Regions from separate parts of the Metabacillus elymi genome, predicted to be linked through region 2. Evidence: riboswitches for the same ligand, from Rfam matches in the RefSeq annotation. Region 2 holds a riboswitch; the other holds the start of a gene.

Region 1 (8,349 bases), 980 kb from region 2:
CCAAATGGGGACTGTCCCCATCTCAAATGTCCCCATCTCAAAAAAAATAGTACCCACTAATTAGGGTACCATCTTTTCAATCAAACATGTATTTTCGTGTGCGGGATCTTACGTTTAGGACAATGCCGATTGCGACCATGTAGGTTGCGAGTGAGCTTCCTCCGTAGCTTACGAATGGTAATGGGAGGCCTGTGATTGGTAGAAGGCCAATTGTCATTCCGACGTTTTGGAATACTTGGAATGTGATCATACCGATGATCCCTGTACATAGATAGCTACCAAATGGATCGTTGCTTTCTAATGAAATATGAATCATTCTGTAAATTAATAAGAAGAAGAGTGAAACGACAATACTTCCTCCGATAAAACCAAATTGTTCAGAAATGATAGCAAAAATAAAGTCTGTATGGGCTTCAGGTAAATAGACCTCAAGGTTTGCATAACCTTTTCCTCTAAGCTCCCCAGAACCGATTGCAAGTAAGGATTTTACGAGCTGGAAGCCTTGTTCACCAGAATATTCGTAAGGGTTTAACCAGCCGTAAAATCTGTCGAGTTGATATTCTTTTAAAATATACTTGTGGAAAAAGTCAGGAAACTTAAAAAAGATAATCAAGACTGTTCCGATTGCAAGGAGTGCAGAAGTAACTGCTGTTAAAATGATTCTCCATTTAATTCCAGATACTAAAACAAGTGATGCAATTATTGCACAGAATACCATTGTCATACCCATATCTGGTTGTCTAACTAGCAGAAGAACAGGTGGTGCTGCAGTAGCTGCAAGCTTTCCTATTAAAAGAAAATCATCTGTTAGGGTATTATTAGGGTATTTTTCTCTGTGATCAGCAATAATCTTACTCAGTACGATGATCATAAAAATCTTCATTAATTCTGAAGGTTGAAAGTTTCCTAAAGGCCCAAGCTTATACCAGCTTGTAGCACCTTTAATTGTTTGAACAATTCCTGAAGGCAAAACCTCTAAACCGAGTAGTAGCAGCATTCCAAATCCGTATAAATACCATGAAAGCTGTTTAAAGCGATCGTAATCTATAAGCATTGTTACGAAAACAGCTACTGTACCTATCACATACCATTGAAGTTGTTTCATTGAAAAATTAATACCTTGAAGTACTGAAGGGAGTGTTTCTTCTGCACTGTTAATAGCGAATGTACTAATAATCGCTAATAAAAACATAATAAAAATTAACGTATAATCTATTTGCTGTTGAGGGAATTTTTCAGTTGTCATAGTTGATCCCTTTCTAATCTTTAAACTTGAAAATTTCTACATTGTCATTGTATCATTAACCATCTTAATCGATTGTGAACGATTTGCAAAGAACCCTTTGTCACAGAATATGAAAATGTAAATTTTTTATGAATGTTTCGTTGTTCATTGTAATGCGCCACTTATTTCATATAGAATATTATAGTATTTATTAGATGTAGCGCAATATGTAGAATGGATGAAGAATGTGTCGAATAAATGGTATATCTCTATTTTACACTACTTTTTCATTTTATTTATCCCATATTATATGGAAGTAATTATGACTCAAGCCTCAGGTAATTTATGAAATAGTCTAAGCGGGAGAGACTAAATGGAGAGGAGGACCTATAGTGTCAGATGAAAGAGAAAAAGTAGAATTGGAAGAAGAATCATTACTAGCTGCGTTATCAAGTCAGAATATGGATGAATTCCGTGAGATTTTTTTAGAGCAGCATCCATATGATCAAGCAAAGCTTTTTGTGAAGTTAGAAGAGGAAGACCGTAATACTGTTTATAAATATCTGTCTCCAGAGGAAATGGCGGCTGTTTTTGAAAATATTGAAGATGATGATGACCAGTATGAAATGTTTTTGTCTGAGATGGATCCTACATTTGCAGCACATATGCTTGGACAAATGTATGCTGATGATGCTGTAGATGTATTAAATGAGCTAGACAAGGATCAAGTTGCAAGCTATTTAACGATTATGGATGATGAAGCTGCTGAAGAAATCCGCGAGCTTCTCCATTATGAGGAATATACTGCAGGAAGTATTATGACGACGGAGTATATTTCCATTCATGCAAATCAGACATTACACTCTGCCATGCAGATCTTGAAAAATGAGGCACCTAATGCAGAGACCATTTATTACATTTATGTCATTGATGAGGATAAAAAACTAGCAGGGGTCATTTCTCTTAGGGATTTAATCATTAATGAACCAGATACAATGATATCTGAGGTAATGAATGAACGTGTTTATACCGTTAGTGTTGCAGAAGACCAAGAAGAGGTAGCCCGAAAAATGAAGGATTATAACTTCTTAGCACTTCCTGTTATAGACTTTAGAGGTCACTTACTTGGAATCATTACAGTAGATGATATTGTTGACGTAATCGATGAAGAAGCCAGTGATGATTACTCAAAGCTAGCAGCTATCTCAGATGTTGATTCAAATGATCGTGGTCCATTTTCAGCAGCAAAAAAAAGACTTCCTTGGCTAATTATCCTTCTGTTTTTAGGAATGTTTACTGCTAGTCTTATTGGCAGATTTGAAGAGACTTTAGATAAGGTAGCCATTTTAGCTGTTTTTATTCCATTAATAGCAGGGATGGCAGGAAATACTGGTACACAAGCTCTAGCTGTTGCAGTAAGAAGAATAGCAGTTGGAGATGCCCAGGAGCAAAGTACATTTAAAATGGTTTTAAGAGAAGCTGGAACAGGTCTGATAACAGGAACGATATGTGGAATTGTTGTTACACTCGTCGTTTTTGTTTGGCAAGGGGATATCTTTTTAGGAATTTTAGTGGGGATTTCAATTTTAGCTACTTTAACAGTTGCGACGATTGCAGGGGCCTTTATCCCGCTCATCATGCACAGATTAAAGGTAGATCCAGCGGTGGCGTCAGGTCCTTTTATTACAACAATTAATGATATCATTAGTATTTTAATTTACTTTGGCATGGCTACTTTGTTTATGCAATATTTAATTTAGTGGTTATAGAAGAGTTAACATTTTACATGAAGCTTTTACTTTGTTTTAATAAAGAAACACTTTTGGTGAACGATATCAAATAGATAAGGGAGGGATATGATGCATGGTGCATCCGTAACTTCATTAGTAATAGTTATCCTTGCGGCATTTCTAACACCTATTTTGTTACACCGCTTAAAAATGAACTTTATGCCAGTTGTTGTTGCTGAAATCATTGTCGGATTAATAATTGGTAAAAGTGGCTTCAATGCCGTATCAGAGGATATGTGGCTTGAAACACTGTCAATGCTTGGTTTTATTTTCTTAATGTTTTTAAGTGGTCTTGAAATTGACTTTTCAGCATTCGCTGGAGGTAAGAAGAAGGAAAAGCTTCCTTCAGGAAAAAATGCTCCAAATACATTTTTAGTATCGAGTGTCATTTTTGCAGGGATTTTTGTTTTATCATTACTGCTTTCCTATTTCTTTGTCTTGATCGGCCTAATGGATAATGCCTTCTTAATGACGCTGATTATTTCGACGATTTCACTAGGAGTTGTTGTACCGACCTTAAAGGACGCCCAAATTATGAAATCAAATATCGGGCAAATTATCCTTCTAATCGCTGTTATTGCCGATTTAGTAACGATGGTTTTACTCGCTGTCTTTGCGTCAGTTTATGGTGGAGGAGACAGTAACACGTGGTTATTGTTAATTCTGTTTGGAGCGGGTGTTTTACTATATTTCTTAGGGAAATCCTTCAAGAATCGTTCATTTATTGAAACGATGTCAAAAGGAACAATTCAAATTGGCACGAGAGCTGTATTCACACTTATTATTGTGTTAGTAGCTATCTCTGAAACAATTGGTGCTGAAAATATCCTAGGAGCTTTCTTAGCCGGTGTATTAGTTTCACTTTTATCACCTAATAAGGAAATGGTTCAAAAGCTTGATTCCTTTGGTTATGGATTTTTAATTCCAATATTTTTTGTAATGGTTGGAGTAGACTTAGACATCTGGGCATTATTTAAGGATCCGAAGATCTTTTTATTAATTCCTTTACTTATTATTGCCCTGCTAATTTCGAAGATTGTTCCAGTGCTTTACTTAAAACGTTGGTATGATATGAAAACAACTCTTGCATCAGGTTTTCTATTAACCTCAACACTTTCATTAGTGATCGCTGCAGCAACAATTGGGGAAAGGATGGAGATTATTACTTCTGAGATGTCAGGTGCTCTCATATTAGTTGCCGTTATCACGAGTATAGTCACACCGATATTCTTTAAAAAGCTCTTTCCAGTGCACAAAAATGAAAATCCAAAAATTAAAGTTGCTTTTATCGGTGCGAATCAAATGTCATTACCTGTAACAAGAGAGCTAAACCCAGATTTATATGAAACAACGATTTATCATATTCAGCAAGATAAACTTGATAAACAAATTTCTGAATCATTATTTGAAATAAAAGAATTAAAAGATTTTCAGGTTGAGACGTTAAAGGAACAAAATGCGTTTGAGGTTGATCTGATAGTCGTTGCAACAGGTGATGAAGAAAGAAATGCTGAAATCGCTATGTTTGCAAAAGATGAACAAGTGAATCGTATCATTGCCAGTGTGGCTTCACCTGAATTAGATGGAAAAATGAAGGAACATGGTATTGATGTTTTCTCTACATTTCTATCTACAAAAACAATGTTACGAGCGCTTATTGAAGCACCAAGTGTAATGCGGATTATTACAAACCAAGAAACAATGCTTTATCAAATAAACTTAAACAATGCAAAATATGATAATATCTTGTTACGTAACTTCCCGTTCACAGGAGATATCATTTTCGTTCGAATCTTTAGAGGAAAGGATTCGATTGTTCCTCACGGGGATACTGATTTAAAGCTTGGTGATCGTCTAATTGTTACAGGCTCAAGAGAGTATGTGAAGGAATTAAAACGAGAGCTTGAGCTTATCTGATTTTCAAATGTATTATCTGAATGTTTAAGAAGTTTTCCTTGAAAGTTAAAAAACATTTGGTATGATAGATGTAAGTCAATAATAAGACCGCTAGGGGATCCCCAATAAAGGGGCTGAGATGAAAGTGTTTCTTTTTAAACCCTTATAACCTGATCTGGTTTGTACCAGCGTAGGGAAGTGGATTACGGCATAAAACAACTATGTATGTAAACCACTTTCTTACCCGGAAAGTGGTTTTTTTATATTTTAAGGAATTGCATAAGAAAATGAATTAAGGTGAAAAAGTTGGAGATTCATGTCATATCTGACGGGAAACAGACAGTTTGTGAATTAACAAAACGAATAGTAATGATTCACGATGAAGTAGATTATATCCATATACGTGAAAAAACGAAATCAGTATCGGAAATACTGGAGATTGTCTCGATCTTACTAAATAACGGAGTACCAAAGAGTAAGCTAGTTATTAATGATCGACTTGATGTAGCACTTTTGCACGAAATTCCTAATGTTCACTTACCAGGACATAGCTTTCCTATCGAAAAGGTAAGACGAATGAACCCTGATTTAAGGATCGGTCGATCTGTGCATTCTCTGCAAGAAGCAATTGAATGTGAAAAAGCAGGTGCGGATTATCTATTATTTGGGCATGTTTTTCCAACAAATTCAAAACCAAACCTAGCTCCTCGAGGGGTACAACAAGTAGCTGGAATATGTCAAAGTGTAAGAATTCCTGTTATTGCAATCGGTGGAATTATTCCTAATAACATACCAAAGCTATCAGGGATGAATTTAAGTGGCATAGCGGTTATGTCCTATGTAATAGCAAGTGACAATCCAAAGAATGCATTACAAGAATTAAGATTGAGTTTAGTAGAGGTGAGAAACCGTGAAAACACAGTTTGAGGTAGGAATCATTGGTGGTGGTATCATTGGTCAATCGATCGCCTATCAATTAGCAAAAGAAGGCGTATCTGTCCTTATTTTAGAAAGTAATAAGATAGGGAATGGTGCGACAAGTGCTGCAGCTGGTATGCTTGGTGCAAATTCTGAGTTAGAAAATAATGATGCATTTTTTCAATTTGCTAAAGAGAGTCAACAACACTACCATGTATTACGTGATGAACTTTCACAAATATCACAGATTAATATTCAGTTTGTAGATAAAGGGATGTATAAGCTAGCGATGACAGATGCTGAGGCTTCTGCTTTAAAAGATGTTGTGAAGTATCATGAATCAGTGGAATGGCACTCAAAAGAGGTAGTACTAGAGAGTGAACCAACTCTATCAGCAACAATTAAAGGTGCACTTTACATACCAGAGGACGGGCATGTGTCACCATACCATGTTTGTGCAGCATTTTCCAAGTCTGCTAGATTACTAGGAGCAACGATTTTAGAGAATACACCAGTACATGAAATAAAGAAAACAGTAACGAATGAGTACACTCTATCTACTCCGGTAACTGATTTTGTATGTAAAAACATTGTCATCGCAAATGGAGTTTGGAGTGGACATTTCTTTAAGAAATTAGGTTTAGATGCTGGAATAAATCCTGTAAAAGGGGAATGTCTGTCTATTAAAAGCAATGATATAGGCTTGGAAAAAACAATTTTTTATGATCATTGCTATATTGTACCAAAAGGTGATGGGAGATTTGTCATTGGTGCGACGATGGTTGAGGATGATTGGAGTACAGTGCCAACAATTGGTGGAATCCAATCTCTCATAGAAAAAGTAACACCGATTATACCTAGCATTTCTTCAGCACAACTTATTGATACATGGGCAGGCTTAAGGCCACAACCAATTGATGGAAAACCTTACATTGGTCAACATCCTGAAGGTGAAAATATTTATTTTGCAACTGGCCATTATCGAAATGGTATCCTATTAGCACCGAAAACAGGGTTGATGATTAGAGATCTTATTTTAAATAGGAAACAAAATGAAGACTATGTGAAGGCATTTTCAGTTAATAGACTTCAAGTGCAAACAATGAGGTGAAAAAGATGAGCATTAAATTGAATGGTGAAATCGTAGAATTAAGTGGTGACATTCAGACGATTCAACAGCTATTAGCTTTTTATAAGCTAGAGGATCGACTTGTCATTGTCGAGCATAATCGAGAAATTATTTTAAAAGACCAATATGAATCAACTGATATACAGAACGGTGATGAAGTTGAACTTGTTCATTTTGTAGGAGGAGGATGATAACATGTTAAAAATTGCTGATAAAACATTCCAATCAAGATTATTATTAGGTACAGGTAAATATCCATCATTTGAGGTTCAAAAGGAAGCTGTAGCACAATCTGAGTCTGAAATCTTAACCTTTGCTGTTCGTCGAATGAATATTTTTGAAGAATCACAACCAAACTTTTTAGAACAGCTTGATGTTTCAAAGTATACTTTACTACCTAATACTGCTGGGGCTAAAACAGCTGAAGAAGCAGTAAGAATTGCTAGACTTGCAAAAGCATCAGGCTTATGTGACATGATAAAAGTAGAGGTAATTGGCTGCTGGCGTTCATTACTTCCTGATCCAGTAGAAACATTAAAAGCAAGTGAAATGTTATTAGATGAAGGGTTTATCGTATTACCTTACACATCAGATGATGTTGTGTTGGCAAGAAAATTAGAGGAATTAGGTGTACACGCGATTATGCCTGGTGCTTCACCAATTGGATCTGGTCAAGGAATACTCAATCCGTTGAATCTTCAATTTATTATTGAACAATCAAAGGTCCCTGTTATCGTGGATGCTGGTATTGGTTCACCTTCTGATGCATCATTAGCTATGGAGCTTGGTGCAGATGGAGTTTTATTAAATACAGCTGTTTCTGCTGCACAGGACCCAATAAAAATGGCGGTTGCGATGAAGCTTGCAATTGAAGCCGGCAGACTTGGCTTTGAAGCTGGTAGAATTCCTAAAAAGGAGTATGCAACAGCTAGTAGTCCAACAGAAGGAATGATGACAACTTAATGGAACGCTACTCAAGACAACAATTATTTGCTCCAATTGGAGAAAGTGGTCAAGAAAAGATCAAGAATAAGCATGTGCTAATTGTTGGTGCAGGTGCGCTAGGCACGGCTAATGCTGAGATGATTGCACGAGCTGGGATCGGAAAATTAACGATTATTGACCGTGATTATGTGGAGTGGAGCAATTTACAAAGACAACAGCTATACGTTGAAAAAGATGCAAGCAATCGTATTCCGAAGGCGATTGCTACTAAAAACCATCTACATGAAATCAATTCAGAGGTTGAAGTTCAAGCATTTGTTGAAGATGTAACCTCCGCTAACATTGAAGGGTGGTTGGATGAAGTCGATGTCATCGTTGATTCAACTGATAATTTCGAAACAAGGCTATTGATCAATGATGTTTCATTAAAACATGACATCCCGTGG
Region 2 (8,349 bases):
CTTCCTCAGGATTTTCGGCTGTAAATTCATAACCCTTTGTAGCAGCACGCCAAAATGCTTTAATGCTATCTTGTTCTTCTTCCCATGTTTTATCACTTGTTACTGCTATTAACTCATTGTAGCTTGGAATACTATATTCGGTAGGGTTAAGATTACGAGTTTCATAGCCTTCATGCTTCAATACAGGTACCTCATGATTGATATATGCTCCGATCACTGCATCGACTTTTTCACTAACAATGGATGACCCTAATTCAAAGCCAACATCAACCATTTCAACATTATCAGGATTCCCACCATCTGCTTTTACCATAGATTTAATAAGGGATTCATTTAGCGGTATCCCTGGATAACCAACAGTTTTTCCTTCTAAATCCTTTGGAGACTGAATCTCACTATCCTCAAGAAAAACTACTCGATTTAATGGTGAGCGTACAATTGCACCTACAGATTTAATCTTTACATCTTGATTAGCACGAGCAATAATCACATCAGGTTGATAAGAAATTCCTAGTGTAATTTGACCTGCAGCTGCTAAATTTATCGGATCAGTTGGATTTGCTGGGAATTGAATGTCTACATTTAGTCCTTCCTCTTTAAAATATCCTTTTTCTTGGGCAACATATAAATAGCTATGAACCGCATTTGGATACCAATCCAGCATAATACTAACATTCTTTAGTTCTTCTGTTTCTTCCTTTCCTTCTCCTGCCTGTTCTGTAGAAGTACTTTCACCACCTGAGCATGCTGTCAGTATTCCGAGCATAAAGCATAAAATTAGTAATAAAAACTTTTTCATTTTGTTTTCCTCCATTTTAATGTTCTTTTTTCTAAGTAAACAACGAAAATAAATAAGATAATTCCTACTGCAGATAGCAAGACAATCGGAGCAAAAACTCCTGCCCCATCGAACTGTGTCATCATTCGTCTACTAAAATAGCCTAAACCAGCTTGAGCGCCAATCCATTCACCAATCGCTGCGCCAATCACGCTAAGTGTAACTGCAACCTTCAAGCCAGAGAAGAAATGCGGGGCGCTTGCGGGTACTTGTAGTTTAAAGAAAAGATCCTTTTTACTTGCCCCCATTGTTAATAATAGATCCCTGTATTCCTTACTCGTTGAGCAAAGACCATCATATGTGTTTACTGTTATCGGAAAAAACGTAATAAGAACTGTCACGACAACCTTGCTCCAGATCGAGTAACCGAACCAAAGAACAAATATTGGTGCAAGAGCTATAATCGGTATCGTTTGAGACGCGATGATAATCGGATAAAACGTTCTTTCAACCATTTTACTTACACTCATCCACACCGCTAAGCCGACTCCAAAAACAATTGATAGGAATAAACCGATAAAGATAATTAACAATGTTGAAGGTAAATGATTAACAAACAATGGACCTTTTAATTCCCATAGTTTACGAACTATATCAGTTGGCGCTGGTAGAATAAACCCTAAATCTATCAGCCCTGCACCAACCTCCCAGATTAATAAAAAGCAACTAACAAGAAGGCTTGCTGCTGCATATTTTTTCAAAAAACTCATAGCTTCATCCTCTTTCGAAGCTGGTCAATCAAGTAATCCTTCATCTCCAGTAATGCAGGCTTATTCAAATCCTTTAAGTTTCGCGGACGTTCGAGAGGAACCTTAACTTCTTCTAGTTTACTAGATGGCGTTTCCGTAAAAACGAAGATTCTATCTGATAAAAACAGCGCCTCGTTTACGTCATGTGTAATAAAAAGAATTGTTTCCTTCCGCTTTTGCCATTGAGCTATTAACCATTCCTGCAAAGAAATTCGCGTGATCGCATCAAGGGCGCTAAAAGGCTCATCTAACAGTAAGACTTGAGAACCAGTTAAAATAGTACGTAAAAACGAAACTCTTTGCCTCATCCCTCCTGATAAATCACTCGGGTAACAGTCTTCAATACCCTTTAAGCCAAATGCCTCAAGTAATTCAAGAACCTGCTGATGTGCTTCACGCTTTTTAATTCCTTTTATTTCTAATGGAAGGGCAGCGTTTTCGATAATTGTCCGCCAAGGTAAAAGCAAATCTTGCTGTGGCATGTAGCCAACCTGCCCAAGACGATTAGTAGCCAATTGACCCCTTAGAAAAATCTCACCCTCTGTGGGTTGTTCTAACCCTGTGACTAACTTAAATAATGTACTTTTCCCAGAACCGCTTGGTCCAATTATACTCACGAACTCACCTTTGCTAATATGTATATCAAAGTCTTGGAGGATCGGGGTATTTCCTTCTTCATAGTGAAAGCTAACATTTTGAAACGTTAAGGCTGACTTATTCATCTGTCGGCCACATCGCTTCTTGGTAGGCCATATCCCAAAACATATATTCAAAACGAGTTGTATTAAGAAAAATGTCCTCCAGTTTCTCAAGCTCTGATTCTGGCTTTCCTTCAGCTAATTGATCAATTAAGTCAATACACCATGTAGCAAGCTGACCAAACTCATCTGAAGCATACATACTTATCCACTCACCATAAAACTCATTGTCACTTGCACCTTTTCGTTGATTTAACTCTTTACCAATCTCCCAATAACTCCACATGCATGGAAGTAGTGCGGAAACAAGCTCAGCAAGTGTTCCATTTTGACTAACATGGAGCATGTAATGTGTATAAGCCAATGTTGTTGGTGACGGTTTTGCTATTTCAAGCTCTTCAACAGAAATATCGAATCGTTTTGCATATTGACGATGAAGTTCCATTTCTTCATTCAGTGTAGAATGAAGTAATGCAGCAAATTTCCCCATTGTTTCAAGGTCTGTTGCCTTCACTGCGCCTAATGCAAAAACCTTTGCATATTCAATTAAATATATATAATCCTGAATCATGTAAAAGCGAAACTTTTCCTTTTCTAATGTTCCATCCCCCATTTGAAGGACAAATGGATGGGTATGATTCCGATTCCATATCGGTAGAACCTTTGCATAAAGTCTTTGACTGAACTTCATTAAATTACCTCCTATTAGATAAGCCTAAAACACCTTGATTTTGCCTAGGGTAGTCGTACATGGATAGAAGATACTTTTACACTTTTGGTAGTGTCACTTCATGCCCCTATTTTCAAGTGCGTTTCGTATGGCACCATTCATATATAAACGTTAAAATAACTTTCGTATATTCGATAAGCTGTTCAATTGAAACCTGCTCATTTACCGAATGTGCATTTTGTAAGTTTCCTGGTCCATAAATTGCTGTTGGAATTCCAGCAGCACCAAGCCAACCACCATCTGTTACTGTTGGAGAAACATCAACAACTGCCTTACTATTTATAATTCCTTGGTGAGCAGACGCTAGTTGTTTCACACCAGGGTGGGTAGGATCAACCTCTAATGAAGGGAAGATTTCACCACGATCAACGATCATTGACTTCCCACCCCATACAAATGTCGGCGGATTTTCCCGAAGCCATGGATCAGCTTTAGCTACATGAAGTAGATGCTCCTCAATTTCCTTTATGATTTGTTCATGAGATTCATTTGGATAATAATGTACAGTAATCCAAAGTCGACATTCATCTGCAATAAATGCAGCATGTCTACCACCTTCGATAACTGCCGGATTAATTGTATTTGTTCCCGGAATAAATCCTGGATAGCCTTTCATCACTGCCCAATGGCGTTCTAACTCCTGCAGTCCATGGATTATTTTCATCATCTTTTCTATAGCACTTGAGCCAAATAGCTTTCCACCAGCATGAAGCATTTGTCTTCTTGTTGCATCATGGAAGGTTTGTGAACTCTTAACCGTAATCCAGCCAGTAATCACACCACCTTGGCCTTGTATATGTAAATCACTTGTATCCACGACAACAGCGAAATCTGCCGTATACCCTCTCTTACAGCATTCAAGTGTTCCTGCTTCACCAACCTCTTCACCAATAACAGACTGAAAAGTTAAGCTACCTGGCAGATCAATTCCTGCTTCATGTAAAAGCTTAATAGCAAACAGAGCACCAGCTAAACCACCCTTCATATCTGATGCACCACGACCGATGATTGCGCCGTCTTTTACAATAGGAATAAACGGATTAGCTTCCCACTTCTCATCCTCATTAACCTCTGCAACATCAATATGTCCGTTAATGATCAAGCTATTAAAATTATCAGCTTGCTTACCTTCTAGAAAACCTACAACATTCGGATCATTTGGGTAAACATCCCACATATCGATGGAGAAGCCATTTTCTCTTAAAAAGTTAGCAACAAACTGCTGTGCTTCCATTGTGTTTCTTGCAGGGGGTGCAGGTGTTTTATATTCAATCAGCCTTTTAAGTAATTCAATAAGTTCATCTTTTTTTACATCAATTTGCTCTACAAGCAGATCAATTTCCTTTGTCATGTTATGCCTCCTTTTTAAGTAGTGCAAAATCAGGCATATTGCCTAATCATGTAGGTGAAACCATAATTTGAACATAAAAAAACCACTTCTCTTGGTAAGAAGTGGTTTGAATGAACAATATATGTACAAACGCTTGTAAAAAATAACTCTTTCATTTTCGCGCTTATTTTCAAACACCTCTTCCCTACGCTAGTATTATCTAGATCAGGTAATAAGGGTCAAGACATTGGTCTCTCTCAGCTTCATAAAGCCCCCCTAGTGGTGAATCTATTAAATTATCAAATAACGATTAGATTGATTACATTATTTTTAACACAATATGTTATATTTAGCAACAGAATTCATTTATCTGCTTGATTTTCATACATAACATGACCTTAAATCAATACTATGAAGCACTTACATTGTCAGCAAGCTGTTTTCTAGTATGAACTTGTCGATCTTCAATCTTCTTAAATAAAAAACCAAAAATAGAAGCTAAAATTTGTTGAAACAACATTCCAACTATAACAGGAACCGCAACTGCAGGTGGAAAATATTGAACTGCGATAACAGCACCGGCGCTAATATTGCGCATTCCACCAGTAAAGATCAATGCTACTTTCGTTTCTCGATCTCTGTTTAACCAATTCCCCACTAACCAAGCTAGAAGATACCCTATAAAAGCGAGAATAAAAACAGTTATCGCAATAACAACTAACTTACTTGTAATCACTTTTAAATAAGGGGCAACAACTGCACCATTAATCATGACTACAGAAGCTAGCCCTAATTTAGAAAACGGTGCTAATGTTTTGCCGACATTTACGCTTTTCCCTTTTGATAATTGGTTTATGAACATACCTATTATGGAAGGAAGAACCACCATATATATCAACCCGTTCATGATTGAAAAAGTATCGATCTCTACCTTCTGCCCAACAAGAAATGAAAGTGTATGTGGCACTAGGAATGGGGAAAGTATTGTATCAAATAAGATAATTGATAAGGCTAAGGCAATGTTCCCCTTATATATTGTGACCCAAATAAAACTAGTAATCCCAGTTGGAATTACAGAAGCTAACACCAATCCAGTAACAGTAAAGTGATCATTTGCAAAGAGAAAATGCCCTGCAAACCAAGCGATCACTGGCATCACGATGTGCAATAGTAATAGAATAATGAGTAATGGAAGTGGACTTTTAATGACTCCTTTTAGTGAAGCAAAATTAGAATTGAGACTTCCTGAAAACGTAATGAATGCAAAAATCCAGGGAATTAAAAATGAGAAAATTAGTAAATGATCGGCAAATAAAACACCGAGAATAACACTCACTGGCGTAATGAATGGCATAGACCTTTCAAGCTGCCGATTTACGGTTTGAAGCATGATGCATTCTCCTATTCTAATGATGAAACCTATGTATATGCAATTGTAACAAATTTTAGAAGGAACAAGTGATTAATTGTATTGAAAGATGCACATTCTTTAAAACTAATGAAAACTACAGGTAGACTTTCGTGATCCTCCATTAAGATACTTTGCTCCTATTCCTCTTCTATGGATCAGAAAAGTTGATACTAAATTTTCCATTTTTTTGAGGCTATTTTATTACAAAAAATACACAAAATAGATGTATCTACAAAATATTGGAGTTGACATCTAGCTGTGAAATATACTTTATTAACTTTCATTTTATACTTGCTACCTTTTTCACTTGATCATCAACATACATATGCATCAACAGTCGAATATCCTCCATCTCCAATAAGCTTTCAAATTGACATGCAAAATTGGGATTCTATAGACGAGTCACTTCCTAGAAAATCGACATTTACTGTGATCGATGTGGAAAGCGGTATGAGCTTTGATGTTCAAAGAAGAGCAGGAAGTGGTCATGCTGATGTTCAGCCTTTAACTAAAAAAGACACAAAGATAATGAAGGCTATTTATAATGGAACATGGAGTTGGCACCGTAGAGCCGTTTTAATTTTAGCACATGACAGCAGCTTAATTCCTGCTTCTATGCATGGAATGCCACATGGTGCAGGTGCTCTTCAGAACGGATTTCCTGGTCATTTTTGCATTCATTTTGCAGGAAGCACGACACATCGAACAGGTAAATCAGACATATCACATCATGTTATGATTCTAAAAGCTGCAGGAAGAATTGATGAATATATGAACAATCTTCCATCATCCCAACTGCTCAATGTTTTTCTAGTTACAATTAAAAATGGTGATCAAGGCTTAGCTGAAAAAATTTCTATAAGTAAACACAGGAATATAAAAAGGGAGCTAAATAAAATAGAGAAAATTGAAGCCATGCAATGGTCCATACTCCAAACAAAGGAAACAGATTCATCCTCATCATTAGTAAAAGAAATCCCTGTTGAGGTTAAATTGTTTATTAAGGATAGAGGACCTGTTAAAACCAACCTTACCTTTACGTTGGTGAGAGCATCTCCAATTTCCCCTTGGAAAGTAAATATTGATCCTTTCTTATCATCCGTTAAGTAAATTAAAATAGAGACTATCAAAGGTGGAGTTATCGATGAAAATAATGTTAATGTTACTTTTTCTAGCCATATATCCGAGCAATCAAACTGATGACATATCATTAACTTTTCAAGGTGAAAAAGTGAACGTCATAAATCGCTCAGAATATGCTCTACCTCCCTTTGATAAATCAATGATTAATCAGAAGAAATATAACCAGCTTATTGAATCACTTGAAACAGAAATTTATAAAGAACCCATTAATGCATCTTTTGACAAAAACGGATCCTTAATTAGTGAACAAATGGGACATGCGCTTAACCGAGAAAAATTTAGAGAAGTGTTTTATACAAAGTTTTATAAAAATGGTGCTACTTCAATGGAAATTCCAATCAAAACCCTTTATCCAAAGGTTGATAGTGAGTTGCTAGCAAGCATTAGTACGAAACGAATAAGCCTATATATTACCTATTTTAATAGTAGAAATAAAGAACGCACACATAATATTTTTTTAGCATCAGAAGCAATAAATAACTTTGTTGTTTTTCCAGGAGAAACATTTTCATTCAATAATGTTGTCGGTAAACGAACCATTGAGAAAGGATATTTATCTGCACCGATTATTGTAAAGGGCGAACTAGCTGAAGGAGTCGGAGGAGGTATTTGCCAAGTTTCCTCCACCCTTTTTAATGCAGTAGACAAAGCAGGAGTAAAAATCATTGAACGCTATTCCCATAGTAGGAGGGTTCCTTATGTTCCTCCAAATCGAGATGCAACAGTAAGCTGGTACGGACCGGATTTCACTTTTCAAAATCGCCACACCCAACCTCTTCTCATTCGTTCTAAAGTAGTTGGCGGCCAATTAATTATTGTGATTCTTTCCTCCGATACGTTTGAACATTATAAAAGAGAAGTTCCAAGTGCACCACATGAGTTACCAAAAGAGATACATACTAGTGGTGATAACTTCTAAGATAAGCGCAAGTGCCTTGATCAGACTAAGACAGGCATAAGACGCTCAGGAATAGAAGACGTTCTTTGTCTTCAATTCCTGAGTGGCTGTAGACCTAATTGGGTCTAGGCGCTGGAGCTAGACACCAAATCTAAGTAAGAAAAAATTATAAATTCTGATACTACAAAATAGCTCTGACAAAAATCGCCAGAGCTACCTTTTTATTTGGACAATCCTATTTCTCGACCTACTTCAATGACAAGCATATATGATTCAAATTTAAATTTATTATTTTCTAAACGCCGCTAATCCTTCATTTAATTCTTTCGTTTGTTGATAAACACCTTTATATAAAGTAAAAAGCTTTTGATATTTTTCAACATTTTCTGGAATTGGCTCATAGGTTGTAGCTGGTTGAATAAAGAGATCTGCAATTTCTTGAAGTGAGTTTGACCATCCAGCACCAAATGCTGCAAGAATAGCAGCACCTATACCAGGACCTTGTTCACTTTTTAATTTAATGATTTTTGCATCGAAAATATCTGCCTGAAT

What was found. A riboswitch is a leader RNA that binds a small molecule or an ion and turns the genes downstream of it on or off. The one in region 2 is predicted to bind thiamine pyrophosphate.
Region 1: it holds a riboswitch for thiamine pyrophosphate, as region 2 does, so the genes downstream of both, tenI (thiazole tautomerase TenI) here and HUW50_RS17705 (acetylornithine deacetylase) in region 2, are expected to answer to the same signal.

The regions. Positions count from the first base shown of each region.
Region 1 is NZ_CP055263.1:2,875,387-2,883,735, forward strand. It holds gene HUW50_RS13715 (FtsW/RodA/SpoVE family cell cycle protein) at 77-1,246, opposite strand; gene mgtE (magnesium transporter) at 1,618-2,985, shown strand; gene HUW50_RS13725 (monovalent cation:proton antiporter family protein) at 3,085-4,932, shown strand; TPP riboswitch at 5,015-5,125, shown strand; gene tenI (thiazole tautomerase TenI) at 5,218-5,838, shown strand; gene thiO (glycine oxidase ThiO) at 5,822-6,940, shown strand; gene thiS (sulfur carrier protein ThiS) at 6,946-7,149, shown strand; gene HUW50_RS13745 (thiazole synthase) at 7,154-7,921, shown strand; gene HUW50_RS13750 (thiazole biosynthesis adenylyltransferase ThiF) at 7,921-8,349, shown strand, end outside.
Region 2 is NZ_CP055263.1:3,856,055-3,864,403, reverse strand. It holds gene HUW50_RS17725 (ABC transporter substrate-binding protein) at 1-799, opposite strand, end outside; gene HUW50_RS17720 (ABC transporter permease) at 796-1,548, opposite strand; gene HUW50_RS17715 (ABC transporter ATP-binding protein) at 1,545-2,309, opposite strand; gene tenA (thiaminase II) at 2,302-2,976, opposite strand; gene HUW50_RS17705 (acetylornithine deacetylase) at 3,089-4,366, opposite strand; TPP riboswitch at 4,531-4,633, opposite strand; gene HUW50_RS17700 (bile acid:sodium symporter family protein) at 4,755-5,735, opposite strand; gene HUW50_RS17695 (hypothetical protein) at 6,015-6,866, shown strand; gene HUW50_RS17690 (VanW family protein) at 6,901-7,818, shown strand; gene xylB (xylulokinase) at 8,086-8,349, opposite strand, start outside.